3 regions of the Streptomyces sp. NPDC006691 genome follow, and region 3 is predicted to be linked to each of the others. Evidence: riboswitches for the same ligand, from Rfam matches in the RefSeq annotation. Region 3 holds a riboswitch; each other region holds the start of a gene.
The links. Region 3 has a riboswitch for thiamine pyrophosphate ahead of ACFYNP_RS26090 (thiamine ABC transporter substrate binding subunit). Riboswitches for the same ligand answer to the same signal wherever they lie in the genome.
Positions count from the first base shown of each region.

Region 1: linked by a shared signal. The riboswitch ahead of thiO (glycine oxidase ThiO) and the one ahead of ACFYNP_RS26090 (thiamine ABC transporter substrate binding subunit) in region 3 are both predicted to bind thiamine pyrophosphate.
Region 2: linked by a shared signal. The riboswitch ahead of thiC (phosphomethylpyrimidine synthase ThiC) and the one ahead of ACFYNP_RS26090 (thiamine ABC transporter substrate binding subunit) in region 3 are both predicted to bind thiamine pyrophosphate.

Region 1 covers NZ_JBIAGW010000020.1:119,836-124,676, forward strand. The annotation lists gene metF (methylenetetrahydrofolate reductase [NAD(P)H]) at 1-706, opposite strand, end outside; gene thiE (thiamine phosphate synthase) at 848-1,504, opposite strand; gene ACFYNP_RS32015 (Rv2175c family DNA-binding protein) at 1,610-1,975, opposite strand; gene ACFYNP_RS32020 (NAD(P)/FAD-dependent oxidoreductase) at 2,527-3,693, opposite strand; TPP riboswitch at 3,859-3,971, shown strand; gene thiO (glycine oxidase ThiO) at 3,969-4,841, shown strand, end outside.
Region 2 covers NZ_JBIAGW010000001.1:688,005-692,845, forward strand. The annotation lists gene ACFYNP_RS03090 (DUF5326 family protein) at 1-156, shown strand, start outside; gene ACFYNP_RS03095 (IclR family transcriptional regulator) at 470-1,240, shown strand; gene ACFYNP_RS03100 (SsgA family sporulation/cell division regulator) at 1,343-1,777, shown strand; gene ACFYNP_RS03105 (YibE/F family protein) at 1,782-3,125, opposite strand; TPP riboswitch at 3,197-3,331, shown strand; gene thiC (phosphomethylpyrimidine synthase ThiC) at 3,324-4,841, shown strand, end outside.
Region 3 covers NZ_JBIAGW010000013.1:101,957-106,797, reverse strand. The annotation lists gene ACFYNP_RS26100 (phosphatidate cytidylyltransferase) at 1-199, shown strand, start outside; gene rlmN (23S rRNA (adenine(2503)-C(2))-methyltransferase RlmN) at 291-1,397, shown strand; TPP riboswitch at 1,530-1,648, shown strand; gene ACFYNP_RS26090 (thiamine ABC transporter substrate binding subunit) at 1,731-2,831, shown strand; gene ACFYNP_RS26085 (ABC transporter permease) at 2,954-4,567, shown strand; gene ACFYNP_RS26080 (ABC transporter ATP-binding protein) at 4,567-4,841, shown strand, end outside.

The DNA of each region.
Region 1 (4,841 bases), on a different contig from region 3:
TGAGCTGGGGCAGTCGCTCCAGCTGCTTCACGCTGGTCACGGGCATGACCTCGGGGATGATCGGGGTCTCGCAGCCGGCCGCCGCGACCCGGTCGCGCAGCCGGGAATAGTTCTCGGGCTCGAAGAACATCTGCGTGATGGCGTAGTCGGCACCGGCCCGGCATTTGTCCACGAAGTTACGGATGTCGGAATCCCAGTCCGTGGAGCGGGGGTGCATCTCGGGGAAGGCCGCGACGCCGACGCAGAAGTCGCCCGACTCCCGGATCAGCGAGACCAGTTCGGCCGCGTACGTCACGCCCTCGGGGTGCTTGACCCACTCGCCCATCGGGTCGCCCTTCGGGTCGCCGCGCACCGCGAGGATGTTGCGGATCCCGGCGTCGGCGTACTGCCCGACCGTGTGGCGCAGCTCGGCGACCGAGTGTCCGACGGCGGTGAGGTGGGCGACCGGCGTGAGGGTGGTGTCCTCGGTGATCTGCTGGGTGGCCTCGACGGTTCCGCTGCGGGTGGTGCCGCCGGCGCCGTACGTGACGGAGACGAAGTCGGGGGCTACCGCCTCGACCCGACGCAACGCGTTCCAGAGGTTCCGCTCGCCCTTCTCCGTCTTGGGCGCGTAGAACTCGAAGGAATACGTGGTCTCGCCGGTCGCGAGCATGTCGCGCACGGTGCGTGCGCGATCAGTCCTGGTGGAAGCAGTGCCTAGGGCCATACTGGCAGGTTAGCCACGGGGGCCCGGCACCCCAACCACGCGCGGGCGAATTGTCTCAATTGCCGGACTTCTGTCCACCCCTCGGACGGCGGGCCTCCCGGCGGCCCCCCAGTGGCCCCCCGGCGGTCGCCCGCAGGCCACTCAGCGGGCGCCGAGGCGCTCCCGGACGCGCTTGGCCAGGTCGGCGGCGGCCGCGGCCGGGTCGTCGGCCTCGGTGATCGCCCGCACCACGACGACCCGGTCCGCGCCCGCGTCCAGGACCTCGTCCAGGTTGGCCGCGTCGATCCCGCCGATCGCGAACCAGGGCCGGTCCGGCGCGAGCGAGGCGGTGTGACGCACCAGGTCGAGGCCCGGCGCGTGGCGGCCGGGCTTGGTGGGGGTGGGCCAGCAGGGGCCGGTGCAGAAGTAGTCCACGCCGGGCTCGACGGCGGCCGCGGCGGCCTCCGCCCCGGCGTGCGTGGAGCGGCCGATCAGGACGCCTTCGCCCAGGATCGCGCGGGCGGCGGGCACCGGCAGGTCTCCCTGGCCCAGGTGCAGCACATCGGCGCCGATGGCGTGCGCCACGTCGGCGCGGTCGTTGACCGCGAGCAGCTTGCCGTGCCGGCGGCAGGCATCGGCCAGGACGGCCAGGTGTTCCAGTTCCTCGGCGGCCTCCATGCCCTTGTCGCGCAGCTGCACGATGTCCACGCCGGAGGCCAGGACGGCGTCCAGGAAGGCGGGCAGATCGCCCTGGCGCTTGCGCGCGTCGGTGCACAGGTAGAGCCGGGCGTCGGCGAGCTGCTCACGGGCCGTGGGCATGGAAGGTCCCCCGTTGTGTTCGTCTTCGGCCGGGCCGCGCGGTGTACGGCCGGGTGGACCGGACCGTACACCGCGCGGCTCGCGGCACTGTCGGGTGGGCTCGGCTCAGAGAGCGAGCGCCTGGGCGCGGCGCTTCACCTCCGTGCCGCGATTCTCGCTGAGGGCCTCGGCGGGGGTGCCGGGGAGCGTCGGGTCCGGAGTGAACAGCCACTCCAGCATCTCCTCGTCGGAGAAGCCGTCGTCCCTCAGCAGCGTCAGCGTCCCGGTCAGGCCCTTCACCACCTTGTCGGTGTCGATGAAGGCGGCGGGCACCTGGAGCGCCCTGTTCTCACCGCGGCGCACGGCGATGAGCTGGCCCTCCTTGACCAGCTGCCGTACGCGCGTCACCTCCACGTCCAGCATCTCCGCGATGTCGGGGAGGTGGAGCCAGGCGGGGACGAGAGCATCAATCTTTGCGTCAATCTCGGTCACGGTCCAAGCGTGCCACCTCGCACGGGCACTCGGTACCGGGGTGACCCCTCGGGGGCTGTGCCCCCGTGCCCCTTCCTGGGGGCGGCGCCCCCAGGCCCCCTTCCGGGGCTGTGCCCCGGGCCCCCTCCGGGGCTGTGCCCCCGAGCTCCATTCCGGGGGCGCTGCCCCCGGGCCCCCGCTCCTCAAGCGCCGGAGGGGCTTCATTCGGTTCGGCCGCGGGCCCGGACTCGGCTGCGGGTCCGTGCGGGGTTGCTCGCGCCGTTCCCCGCGCCCCTGACCCCCTTTCGGCCGCGGACCGTGCTCGCTTCTCGCGCCGTTCCCCGCGCCCCTGTAGGTGGCCCCGAGCCCCATGGCGGAACCACGGTCACGCCGGGCCGCGGGCCCGGACTCGGCTGCGGGTACGTGCGGGTTGCTCGCGCCGTTCCCCGCGCCCCTGTAGGTGGCCCCGAGCCCCATGGCGGAACCACGGACACGCCGGGCCGCGCCCCTGTAGGTGGCCCCGAGCCCCATGGCGGAGCCCGGAGTCGCCGTGGGGCGGGCGGGGGTTCTCGTTACGGCAGCGTTGCCGACTTCAGCGGGATGGACGGGTCGGCCGTCTTCGACGGGTCCATCCGGGCGCCCGCGTCGATCAGCTTGCGGCCCTGGGCCAGGTCTCGGGGGCGGCCCACCGCGAGGAGTGCCACCAGGGCACCGTTCCTGAGCCAGCAGACGGACCAGGGCGTCGAGGACGGGTCGCCGCGGTGGATCAGTTCGTCCGTGTCGGTGTGGTGGCCCGCGTACTGGACGAAGCGGCCGAACTGCTCCGACCAGAAGTACGGGACCGGGTCGTAGTCGGTGGGGGCCTCGCCCACGATGTCGGCGGCGACCGTGCGCGGGCCCTGGAGCGCGTTGTCCCAGTGGTGGACCAGGAGGCGCTCGCCGAAGCGGGCCGAGGGGAACGAGGCGCAGTCGCCGACCGCGTACACATCGGGCAGCGAGGTGCGCAGGCGGGCGTCCGCGGTGATCGCGCCCTCGGGGCCGAGCGCGATGTCCGAGCCGGTCAGCCAGCCGGTCGCGGGGCGGGCACCGATGCCGATGACCACCGCGTCGGCCGGCAGCCGGCGCCCGTCGGCGAGCAGCACCTCGCCCGGCACGACCGCCTCGACCCGGGCGCCGGTGAGCAGTTCGGCGCCGGACTCGGCGTACCAGCCGGTCATCGGGGCGGCGACCGCCGCGGGGAGCACCTCGGCCAGCGGGCGATCGGCGGCCTCCACGACGGTGACCTCGCAGCCCGCGTCCCGCGCGGCCGTCGCGAACTCCGCGCCGATCCACCCGGCGCCCACCACCACGATCCGGTGCCGCTGGTCGAGGACCGGGCGCAGCCGGCGCGCGTCGTCGAGGGTGCGCAGGAGGTGGACGCCGGGCACCCCCTGGCTGCCGGGCAGGGTGAGCGGTTCGGCGCCGGTGGCGATGACGAGGGTGTCGTACGCCACCTCGCCCGCCTCGGTCACCACGCGGTGCTCGCCGGGGCGCACCCCGGTGACTTCGAGGCCCAGGCGGAGATCGACGCCGAGTGCCTCGAAGTCCACCTCGAAGGCCGAGCCCTCGGCCTTGCCGAGCAGGACGGCCTTGGACAGCGGGGGCCGGTCGTAGGGCTGGTGGGGCTCGGCGCCGATGAGGGTGATGGCTCCGGTGAAGCCCTGTTCGCGCAGGGCCACCGCGGTCTGTACGCCGGCCATGCCCGCGCCGACGACGACCACGTGCCGCGCTTCGGATTGCGTCTGCTGTTCGCTCACCCGATCACCATAAGCAGCTGACTATTTGTCAGGTAAGGGGCCGGGCCGGGGCGGGCGCCCGGACGCTCCCTTACTGCGCGCTGGGGGCTCGGGCTATGGTGGCAGGCGTAAAGCACTCGCGGGAGCCCGGACGCACCGGGCTGAGAGGGAGGCTGGGCGGCCTCCGACCGTACGAACCTGATCCGGGTCATGCCGGCGAAGGGAGGGGCTGGACGCCCATGCGTTCTTCACAGCGAGGGCCCGGGAACGGGTCCGACGTCCTCGTGGTCGGGGGCGGCATCATCGGGCTCGTCACGGCGTGGCGGGCCGCCCAGCGCGGAATGAGCGTCGCGCTGGTCGATCCGGAGCCGGGCGGCGGGGCCGCCCAGGTCGCGGCCGGGATGCTCGCCGCCGTCACCGAACTCCACTACGGCGAGCAGACGCTGCTCGCCCTGAACGTCGAGTCCGCCCGGCGCTATCCGGCCTTCACGGCCGAGCTCAGCGAGGTCACGGGCCTCGACACCGGCTACCGCGCCTGCGGCACCCTGGCCGTGGCGCTCGACTCCGACGACCGCGCCCACCTGCGCGAGCTGCACGCCCTCCAGGCCCGCTGCGGCCTGGAGTCGGAGTGGCTGTCCGGGCGCGACTGCCGGCGTCTGGAGCCCATGCTCGCGCCCGGGGTGCGCGGCGGGCTCCGCGTGGACGGCGACCACCAGGTCGACCCGCGCCGACTGGCCAAGGCCCTGGTCGCCGCCTGTACGGGGGCCGGGGTGCGCTTCGAGCGCGGCTGGGCCGAGCGGCTCTCGGTGGTACGTGAGCGGGCGGCGGGAGTCGTCCTCGCGGACGGCACCGAGCTCGCGGCCGGCCAGGTGGTGCTCGCCGCGGGCAGCCTCAGCGGTCGTCTCGCGGGCCTACCGGACGAACTCCTTCCGCCGGTGCGCCCGGTGAAGGGCCAGGTCCTGCGCCTGACCGTGCCGCCCGCCTACGCGCCGTTCCTGTCCCGGACCGTGCGGGCGGTGGTGCGGGGCAGCGACGTGTACCTCGTACCGCGCGAGAACGGCGAGCTGGTCGTCGGCGCCACCAGCGAGGAACTCGGCTGGGACACCACGGTC
Region 2 (4,841 bases), on a different contig from region 3:
GCCCTGGTGGTGTTCGGCGGTCTGATCGCGAGCGTGGTCGGCTTCCTGTTCGGGCTGCTCTTCAAGCTTCTGGTCTTCGTGGCCCTGGTCGGCGGCCTGATCTACGTGGTGCGGAGGTTCATGTCCTCCTCGTCCTCCTCGCGCGGCGACTGGTAGCGGGACTCGGGCGGAACGACCACTTCCGCCCGGAGTCCGGCCGGCCACCCGCGTTAGCGGACCGGCTCGCACGCCGCGCCCAGGACGTCCGGGGATTAGCCCGGCCGGGGGAACGAACCTGGCGAAACCCGCTGCCCGCCGAAGTCGGCCATTAGAGTGGCTGGTCTCTGCCGCCCCCGGGGAATCACGGGTACCGACCGATCCCTACCTCCGGTTCGACCGCCCGTGCCGCCTCTCCGGACGTGCGGCGGGGCCCGCGGGGGTGGCCCCCGCAGGCGGGCGCCTTGCCCGTAGGCACTCCTGGGGGTGACCCGTGGCCACGGCTTCGAATGCCGCCGTCCCTACCCTGATCGGCTCGGTCCAGCGGGCCCTGCGCCTGCTGGAGGCAGTCGGGTCCCACCGGGACGGCGCCCCCGCCAAGCAGCTGGCCCGCGAGGCCGGACTACCGCTCCCGACCGCCTACCACCTGCTGCGTACCCTGACCCACGAGGGCTATCTGCGGCGCGAACACGGGGTGTTCGTGTTCGGGCCCGCGGCCGAGCGGCTGGCCCACGGTGGGGCACTGCAGAATCGTCGCAGCAAGATCGCCGACTCCCTGGCGCACTGGCGGGACTCCATCGGGGTGCCCGTCTATTTCGCCGTCTACCGCGAGGGCGAGATCGAGATCGCCGGGGTCGCCGACACCCCCGCCGCGCCCGCCGTCGAGGAGTGGGCCGACTTCCGCGCGACCGGACACGCCCACGCGATCGGCCAGTGCCTGCTCAGCCAGCTCGACGAGCGCACCCGCGAGGACTATCTGGACCGGCATCCGGTCGAGGCCATCACACCCTTCACCGTGCGGGACCGACGCACCCTTTCGGAGCGGCTGGCGGCTACGGAGCGTATGCAACCCGTGATCGAACGGCAGGAGTACGCCCTCGGTACGGTCTGCGCGGCGATCCCGATCACGGCCGGTTCCAGTGCTGCCACGATGGCCATTTCCGTACCCCTTCACCAGGAAGAACGTCTGCTTCCCGCCATCGAGCAGCTGCGTGGCGAAGTGGGTGGCCTGTTCCGCACTCTGGCCTTCTCTATCAGTATCTGAAATATCACTCCTTGTGATCTGTAGGGGCTTCCAGCACGATTGCGTCAAGAGGGCCATGCGGGATCATTCCTGGCCAGTTTCGGCAAAAGCGGGGTACGTGCGATGCGTGAATCGGTTCAGGCAGAAGTGATGATGAGCTTCCTCGTCTCCGAGGAGCTTTCCTTCAAGATCCCGGTGGAGCTGAGGTACGAGGCGACCGACCCCTACGCGGTGCGCATGACCTTCCACCTTCCCGGCGACGCACCCGTGACCTGGGCGTTCGGCCGTGAATTGCTGCTCGACGGCATCAACGGGGCAACCGGGGACGGCGATGTGAGAATCGAGCCCAGCGAGCCGGAGGAGCTCTCGGACGTCCACATCCGGCTTCAGGTGGGCGCGGACACGGCACTGTTCCGGGCCGGCGCGGCGCCGCTCGTGGCCTTCCTCGACCGCACCGACAAGCTCGTACCGCTCGGGCAGGAGTGGACGCTCGGGGAGTCCGACGAGCATTTGGAGGAGGCACTCGGGCGCATCCTCGCCGAGGAGAACGCCGGCTGACCCGCTACTTCTTGCGGCGGTGACCGCCCCCACCGCGTACCGCACCCGCGCGCGGCCCGGCCGACCCCGTGCCCGGCCGGTCTGCGGAGACCACCAGGGCGGCGAGCGCCGTGGTCAGCGGCACCGAGGCGACCAGGCCGATCGAGCCGACCAGGGTGCGGACGATCTCCTCGGCGACCAGCTCGCTGTTGGCCACCGTGCCCACGCTGCTCTGCGCGATCGAGAACAGCAGCAACAGGGGCAGCGCGGCGCCCGCGTAGGCGAGCACCAGGGTGTTGACCACCGACGCGATGTGGTCGCGGCCGATCCGGATGCCCGCCCGGTACAGGCCGCGCGGGCCCATGGTCGGGTTGGCCTCGTGCAGCTCCCAGACCGCCGATGTCTGTGTGACCGTCACGTCGTCGAGTACGCCGAGCGATCCGATGATGACGCCCGCGAGCAGCAGGCCGGACATGTCGATGTGCGGGTAGAGGCCGTGGATCAGGCCCGTGTTGTCGTCCGTGTTGCCGGTCAGCGAGGCCCAGCCGATGAAGAGCGAGCCGAGCAGCCCGATCAGCATCAGCGAGACGAGGGTGCCGAGGACGGCGACCGAGGTGCGCGCGGACAGGCCGTGGCACATGTAGAGCGCGATCAGCATGATGGCGCTCGCCCCGACCACCGCTACCAGGAGCGGGTTGGAGCCCTGCAACACCGCCGGAAGGATGAACAGCGTCAGCACGGCGAAGGAGACCACCAGGGCTACCAGCGCCATCACCCCGCGCAGCCGGCCGACGACCACCACCGCGAGCGCGAAGATCCCCGCGAGCAGTGCCATCGGGAACCGGCGGTTCACATCGGTCACCGAATATTGCAGGTCGTGCGGTGCGTCGGGGGCGTACGCGACGATCACGCCCTGGCCGGTGTGCAGCTGGCGGGGCGAGTCGGGCTGGACGATCTCGGTGAAGGTGCGGCCCTTCTCCTTGCCCGAGGTGACCTCGACCGTGGCCTTCTTGCACACCCGCTGTTCGGTGCTCCTGGCCCGCTGGCTCTCGGCGGTGGAGGTGTCGCCGTTGGACGGGGCCTGTCCGGCGTTGACCGATGCGCAGTCGACTTCTTCGACCTTGACGACCTTGGCCTGCTGGGTCTGGCGGTCGAAGCCGACGCCGGTGCGCTGGTGCGGCGGGGCGCCGCCGGGCCAGAGCACCACCAGACCCACAAGTACCGCCGTGGAGAAAGGAATCAGCACGGCGGCGATGACCTTGCGCAGGTGCTTGGAGACGGGGGTGGCGGGTCCGTGCGCGTGCGAGTGGCCGTGCCCGTGGCCGTGTCCGCCGTGCTGGTGCGGAGGGTGCGGTTCTGGTGAGGTCACCGCCCGATCATCGCAAGAACACAGGGGGCCCTCTGTTCAGCGCGCCAGTGATGACGCTAGCGTGGTGACACCTTTGCACACGCGGGAGCTCGGAGCACCGGGCTGAGAGGGCGCTGAGAACCGTACGAATCGTACGGAAACGGCTGCGCCGACCGCCGAACCTGTTACCGGGTAATGCCGGCGTAGGGAGTAGGTCTCATGACCATTCAGGACGCACGCACGCCTGCCTCCAGCACTGAGGAGAGCGGGAAGTCCATCGGCTGGCACAAGGGGTACGTGGAGGGATCGCGCCCCGACCTCAAGGTGCCGGTCCGTCAGGTGCACCTCACCAACGGCAAGGCCGTGACGCTGTACGACACCTCGGGCCCGTACACCGACCCGAGCGTCGAGACCGACGTCCGCCGTGGCCTCGCCCCGCTCCGTGAGAACTGGATCATCGGGCGCGGCGACACCGAGGAGTACGCGGGCCGCCCGGTCCGCCCCGAGGACGACGGCATCAAGCACACCTCGCCGCGCGGCGGGCTCAAGAACCTCGACGCGGTGTTCCCCGGCCGCCCGCGCCAGCCCCGCCGGGGCCGCGGCGGCCAGGCCGTCACCCAGCTCGCGTACGCCCGTCGCGGCGAGATCACCCCGGAGATGGAGTACGTCGCGATCCGCGAGAACGTCTCCCCCGAGGTGGTCCGCGAGGAGATCGCGGCGGGCCGCGCCGTGCTGCCCGCCAACATCAACCACCCCGAGATCGAGCCGATGATCATCGGCAAGCGGTTCCTGGTGAAGGTCAACGCCAACATCGGGAACTCCGCGGTCACCTCCTCCATTGAGGAGGAGGTCGACAAGATGACGTGGGCCACGCAATGGGGCGCGGACACGGTCATGGACCTCTCCACGGGCCGCAACATCCACACCACCCGCGAGTGGGTGCTGCGCAACTCCCCCGTCCCCATCGGCACGGTCCCGCTCTACCAGGCGCTGGAGAAGGTCGACGGCCGCGCCGAGGAACTGACCTGGGACATCTACAAGGACACGGTCATCGAGCAGGCCGAGCAGGGCGTCGACTACATGACGGTCCACGCCGGCGTGCTGCTGCGCTATGTCCCGCTGACCGCCCGCCGCAAGACCGGCATCGTCTCGCGCGGCGGTTCGATCATGGCGGCCTGGTGCCTGGCGCACCACAAGGAATCGTTCCTGTACGAGAACTTCGAGGAGCTCTGCGAGATCCTCGCGGCCTACGACGTGACGTACTCGCTCGGTGACGGCCTGCGCCCCGGCTCCATCGCGGACGCCAACGACGAGGCGCAGTTCGCGGAGCTGCGCACGCTCGGGGAACTCAACACGATCGCCAAGCGTCACAACGTACAGACGATGATCGAGGGCCCGGGACACGTCCCGATGCACAAGATCAAGGAGAACATCGACCTCCAGCAGGAGATCTGCGAAGAGGCCCCGTTCTACACCCTGGGGCCGCTGACCACCGATGTGGCGCCCGCCTACGACCACATCACCTCCGGCATCGGTGCGGCGATGATCGCCTGGTGGGGCACCGCGATGCTCTGCTACGTCACGCCCAAGGAGCACCTCGGCCTGCCCAACCGCGACGACGTGAAGACCGGTGTCATCACGTACAAGATCGCCGCCCACGCGGCGGACCTGGCCAAGGGGCACCCGGGCGCGCAGGAGTGGGACGACGCGCTCTCGGACGCCCGGTTCGAGTTCCGC
Region 3 (4,841 bases):
CCTGCTGCTCGGCCTCGCGGTCGCCGCGAGCGCCACGCTCGGCGACCTCGGCGAGTCGATGATCAAGCGGGACCTGGGCATCAAGGACATGGGCACGCTGCTTCCCGGCCACGGCGGCATCATGGACCGCCTCGACTCCCTGCTGCCCACGGCCCCGGTGGTGTGGCTGCTGTTGGCGGTCTTCGTAGGAACTGGCTGACCTGCGTTTTCTTATCGCTTTGAACGGTTGAGGGCTCCTCGTCCACAGGACGGCGAGCCCTTTTCCGTACGTCTGAGACACTTGAGGAACCATGCCCAAGCCCGGAGAACTCACTTTCGTCGCCCCCCGCGGAGCCAAGAAGCCGCCGCGGCACCTCGCCGACCTCTCGCCCGCCGAGCGCAAGGAAGCCGTCGCCGCGATCGGCGAGAAGCCGTTCCGCGCCAAGCAGCTCTCGCAGCACTACTTCGCGCGGTACGCGCACGACCCGGCGGAGTGGACCGACATCCCGCTCGCCGCGCGCGGCCGGCTCCAGGAGGAGCTGCTGCCCGACCTGATGTCCGTCGTGCGGCACATCTCCTGCGACGACGACACCACCCGCAAGACGCTGTGGAAGCTGCACGACGGGACGCTCGTCGAGTCCGTCCTGATGCGCTACCCGGACCGGGTGACCATGTGCATCTCCTCGCAGGCCGGCTGCGGCATGAACTGCCCGTTCTGTGCCACCGGCCAGGCGGGCCTGGACCGCAACCTGTCGACCGCCGAGATCGTGCACCAGATCGTCGACGGCATGCGCGCGCTGCGCGACGGCGAGGTGCCCGGCGGCCCGGCGCGCCTGTCCAACATCGTCTTCATGGGCATGGGCGAGCCGCTCGCCAACTACAAGCGGGTCGTCGGCGCGATCCGCCGCCTCACCGACCCCGAGCCGGACGGCCTGGGCCTGTCCCAGCGCGGCATCACCGTCTCCACCGTGGGCCTGGTCCCGGCCATGCACCGCTTCGCCGACGAGGGCTTCAAGTGCCGCCTCGCGGTGAGCCTGCACGCCCCCGACGACGAGCTGCGCGACACCCTCGTCCCGGTCAACACCCGCTGGAAGGTCCGCGAGGTCCTCGACGCCGCGTGGGAGTACGCCGAGAAGTCCGGGCGCCGCATCTCCATCGAGTACGCCCTGATCCGCGACATCAACGACCAGGCGTGGCGCGGTGATCTGCTCGGCCGGCTCCTCAAGGGCAAGCGGGTGCACGTCAACCTCATCCCGCTGAACCCGACGCCGGGCTCCCAGTGGACGGCCTCGCGGCCCGAGGACGAGAAGGCGTTCGTCGAGGCCATCGCGGCCCACGGCGTGCCCGTCACCGTCCGCGACACCCGCGGCCAGGAGATCGACGGAGCCTGCGGCCAGCTCGCCGCCTCCGAGCGGTAGCCCGCAGCGGGCCGACGAGGGGCCGGCATCCGTAGGGGCGCCGGCCCGGGGCCGTGCCGGGGCCGTTGTCCGAAGGGCAGAACGGCCGGAGGCAGGTCAGGGGGCCCGTGTAACCTGGCTGGAAACATCTGCATATTCCGACAGGGGAGCGCCACAGCGCTGAGAGTGCGGTACCCGCAAGGGATACGGACCGCAGACCCTCTGAACCTTGCCCCGGTCATTCGGGGTAGGAAGTTCGGCGATTACTCAAGCTGTTGCGCCCTGCCCGCACGACCCCGCGTCGTGCGGGCAGGGCCGCGTCTCTTCCTGGTCATCTCCAGGAGGAATGAAGAAATGCGCAGTACCAAGAGGCTCGCGGCCGGCGCGCTCGCCGCCGCCCTCGGGGTCACCACGCTCGCGGCCTGCGGCGGATCGGACGGCACGAAGGCGTCCGGTACGGCCAGTGGGTCCGGCGGCAAGACCGTGACGCTCGTCAGCCACGACTCGTTCAACGCCTCCGCCCCGGTCCTCAAGGCGTTCACCGCCGAGACGGGGTACACCGTCAAGGTCCTCAAGAGCGGGGACGCGGGCGCGGCCCTCAACCAGGAGATCCTCACCAAGGGCTCCCCGCGCGGCGACGTGTTCTTCGGCGTCGACAACACCCTGCTCTCGCGCGCCCTCGACAACGGCATCTTCACCTCGTACGAGGCCAAGGGCCTGGACCGGGTGCCCGCCGATGTCCAGCTGGACAAGGACAAGCACCGGGTCACGCCCGTCGACACCGGCGACATCTGCGTCAATTACGACAAGAAGTACTTCGCGGACAACAAGCTCAGCCCGCCGCAGTCCTTCGACGACCTGATCAAGCCCGAGTACAAGGACCTCCTCGTCACGGAGAACGTGGCGACCTCGTCCCCGGGCCTCGGCTTCATGCTCGGCTCGGTCGCCAAGTACGGGGACGGCGGCTGGCAGGACTACTGGAAGAAGCTGAAGGCCAACGGCGTCAAGGTCGTCGACGGCTGGGAGCAGGCCTACAACACGGACTTCTCCGGCTCGGCCGGCGGCAAGAAGGCCAAGGGCGACCGCCCGCTGGTCGTCTCCTACGCCTCCAGCCCGCCCGCCGAGGTGATCTACGCCGACCCGAAGCCGGCGGAAGCCCCCACCGGCGTCGCCACCGGCACCTGCTTCCGCCAGACCGAGTTCGCGGGCCTGCTCAAGGGCGCCAAGAACGAGGCCGGCGGCAAGGCGCTCCTGGACTTCCTGATCTCCAAGAAGTTCCAGGAGGACATGCCGCTCCAGATGTTCGTGGACCCGGTCGCCAAGGACGCCGCCCTGCCCGCGGAGTTCACGAAGTACGGCGCGAAGATCACCGAGTCGACGACCGTCGCCCCCGACAAGATCGCCAAGAACCGTGACCAGTGGGTCAAGACGTGGTCCTCGCTCGTCCTGAAGTAGACGACCCCGAGCCGGACCGCCCCGAGCCGGACCACCCCGAGCCGGACCGCCCCGGGGGCGAGGCGCGGCCGGGCGCGGCGCGGCGCGGTGCGCTGCGCCGCGGCGGGGTGCGCTTCGCGCTCATGGCGCCGCCGCTCGTGTTCTTCGCGCTGTTCTTCGCCTGGCCCGTGGCCGCCATCGTCGGCCGCGGGCTCAAGGCGGACGGCGCCTGGCAGTTCGGCCGGGTCACCGAGGTCCTCGGCGACCCGGACATCGGCCACGTCCTGTGGTTCACCACCTGGCAGGCACTCGCCTCCACCGCGCTGACCCTCGTGATCGCCCTGCCCGGCGCCTATGTCTTCGCCCGCCTCGACTTCCCCGGCAAACAGCTCCTGCGGGCCGCGGTCACCGTCCCGTTCGTGCTGCCGACCGTCGTCGTGGGCACCGCGTTCCTGGCGCTGCTCGGCCGCGGCGGGCTGCTCGACCAGCTGTGGGGCGTGCGCCTGGACACCACGGTGTGGGCGATCCTGCTCGCGCACGTCTTCTTCAACTACGCGGTCGTCGTACGCACCGTCGGCGGCCTGTGGTCCCAGCTCGACCCCCGCCAGGAGGAGGCCGCCCGCGTCCTCGGCGCGTCCCGCCTCGCGGCCTGGCGCAAGGTCACGCTGCCCGCGCTCGGCCCGGCGGTCGCCGCGGCCGCGCTCATGGTCTTCCTCTTCACCTTCACCTCCTTCGGCGTCGTCCAGATCCTCGGCGGCCCCACCTTCTCCACCCTCGAAGTGGAGATCTACCGCCAGACCGCCGAACTCCTCGACCTGCCGACCGCGGCCGTCCTCACGATCGTGCAGTTCGCGGCGGTGGGCGCGATCCTCGCCGTGCACGCCTGGACGGTACGCCGCCGCGAGAGCGCCCTGAAGCTCGTGGACCCCGCCCAGACGGCACGCCGACCGAGCGGCGCCGCCCAACGCGCCCTGCTCGCCTCGGTCCTGGCGGTCGTCGCCCTGCTGATCCTGCTGCCCATCGGTGTCCTGATCCAGCGCTCCCTGGACACCCCCGACGGCTACGGATTCGGCTACTACCGGGCGCTCCAGGCCGCCGGTGACAACGGGAGCTTCCTCGTGCCGCCCATCGAGGCGATCGGGAACTCGCTCCAATACGCCCTCGCGGCCACCGCCATCGCGCTGGTCGTCGGCGGGCTCGCGGCGGCCGCCCTCGCCCGGCGCGGCACCGGCCGCCTCATGCGGAGCTTCGACGCTCTCCTCATGCTGCCGCTCGGCGTCTCCGCCGTGACCGTCGGCTTCGGCTTCCTGATCACCCTCGACAAGCCGCCGCTCGATCTCAGGACCTCCTGGATCCTGGTGCCGCTCGCCCAGGCGCTCGTGGGCACGCCCTTCGTCGTACGGATCATGCTGCCGGTGCTGCGCGCGGTGGACGGCCGGCTGCGCGAGGCGGCGGCCGTGCTCGGCGCGTCCCCGCTGCGGGCCTGGCGCGAGGTGGACCTGCCGCTGGTGCGCCGGGCGCTCCTGGTCGCGGCGGGGTTCGCCTTCGCGGTCTCGCTCGGCGAATTCGGCGCGACCGTCTTCATCGCCCGGCCCGACCACCCGACGCTGCCCGTCGCGGTGGCCCGCCTGCTCGGCCGGGCCGGCGACCTCAACTACGGCCAGGCGATGGCCCTCAGCACGATTCTGATGGTGGTGTGCGCGGTGTCGTTGCTCGTCCTGGAACGCATCCGGACCGACCGGAGCGGGGAGTTCTGATGCTGAAGCTCGACGGTGCGACCGTACGGTTTCGACAGCGGGCCGCGCTCGACGCGGTCGACCTGGAGGTCGCCGACCACGAGACGGTGTGCGTGCTCGGGCCCAGCGGCAGCGGCAAGTCGACCCTGCTGCGGGTTGTCGCGGGTCTCCAACCCCTGGACGCCGGACGGGTGTTGCTCGGCGGCGCGGACCAGGCCGGGGTGCCGGTGCACAAGCGCGGGCTCGGCCTGATGTTCCAGGACCACCAGCTCTTCCCGCAGCGTGACGTCGCCGG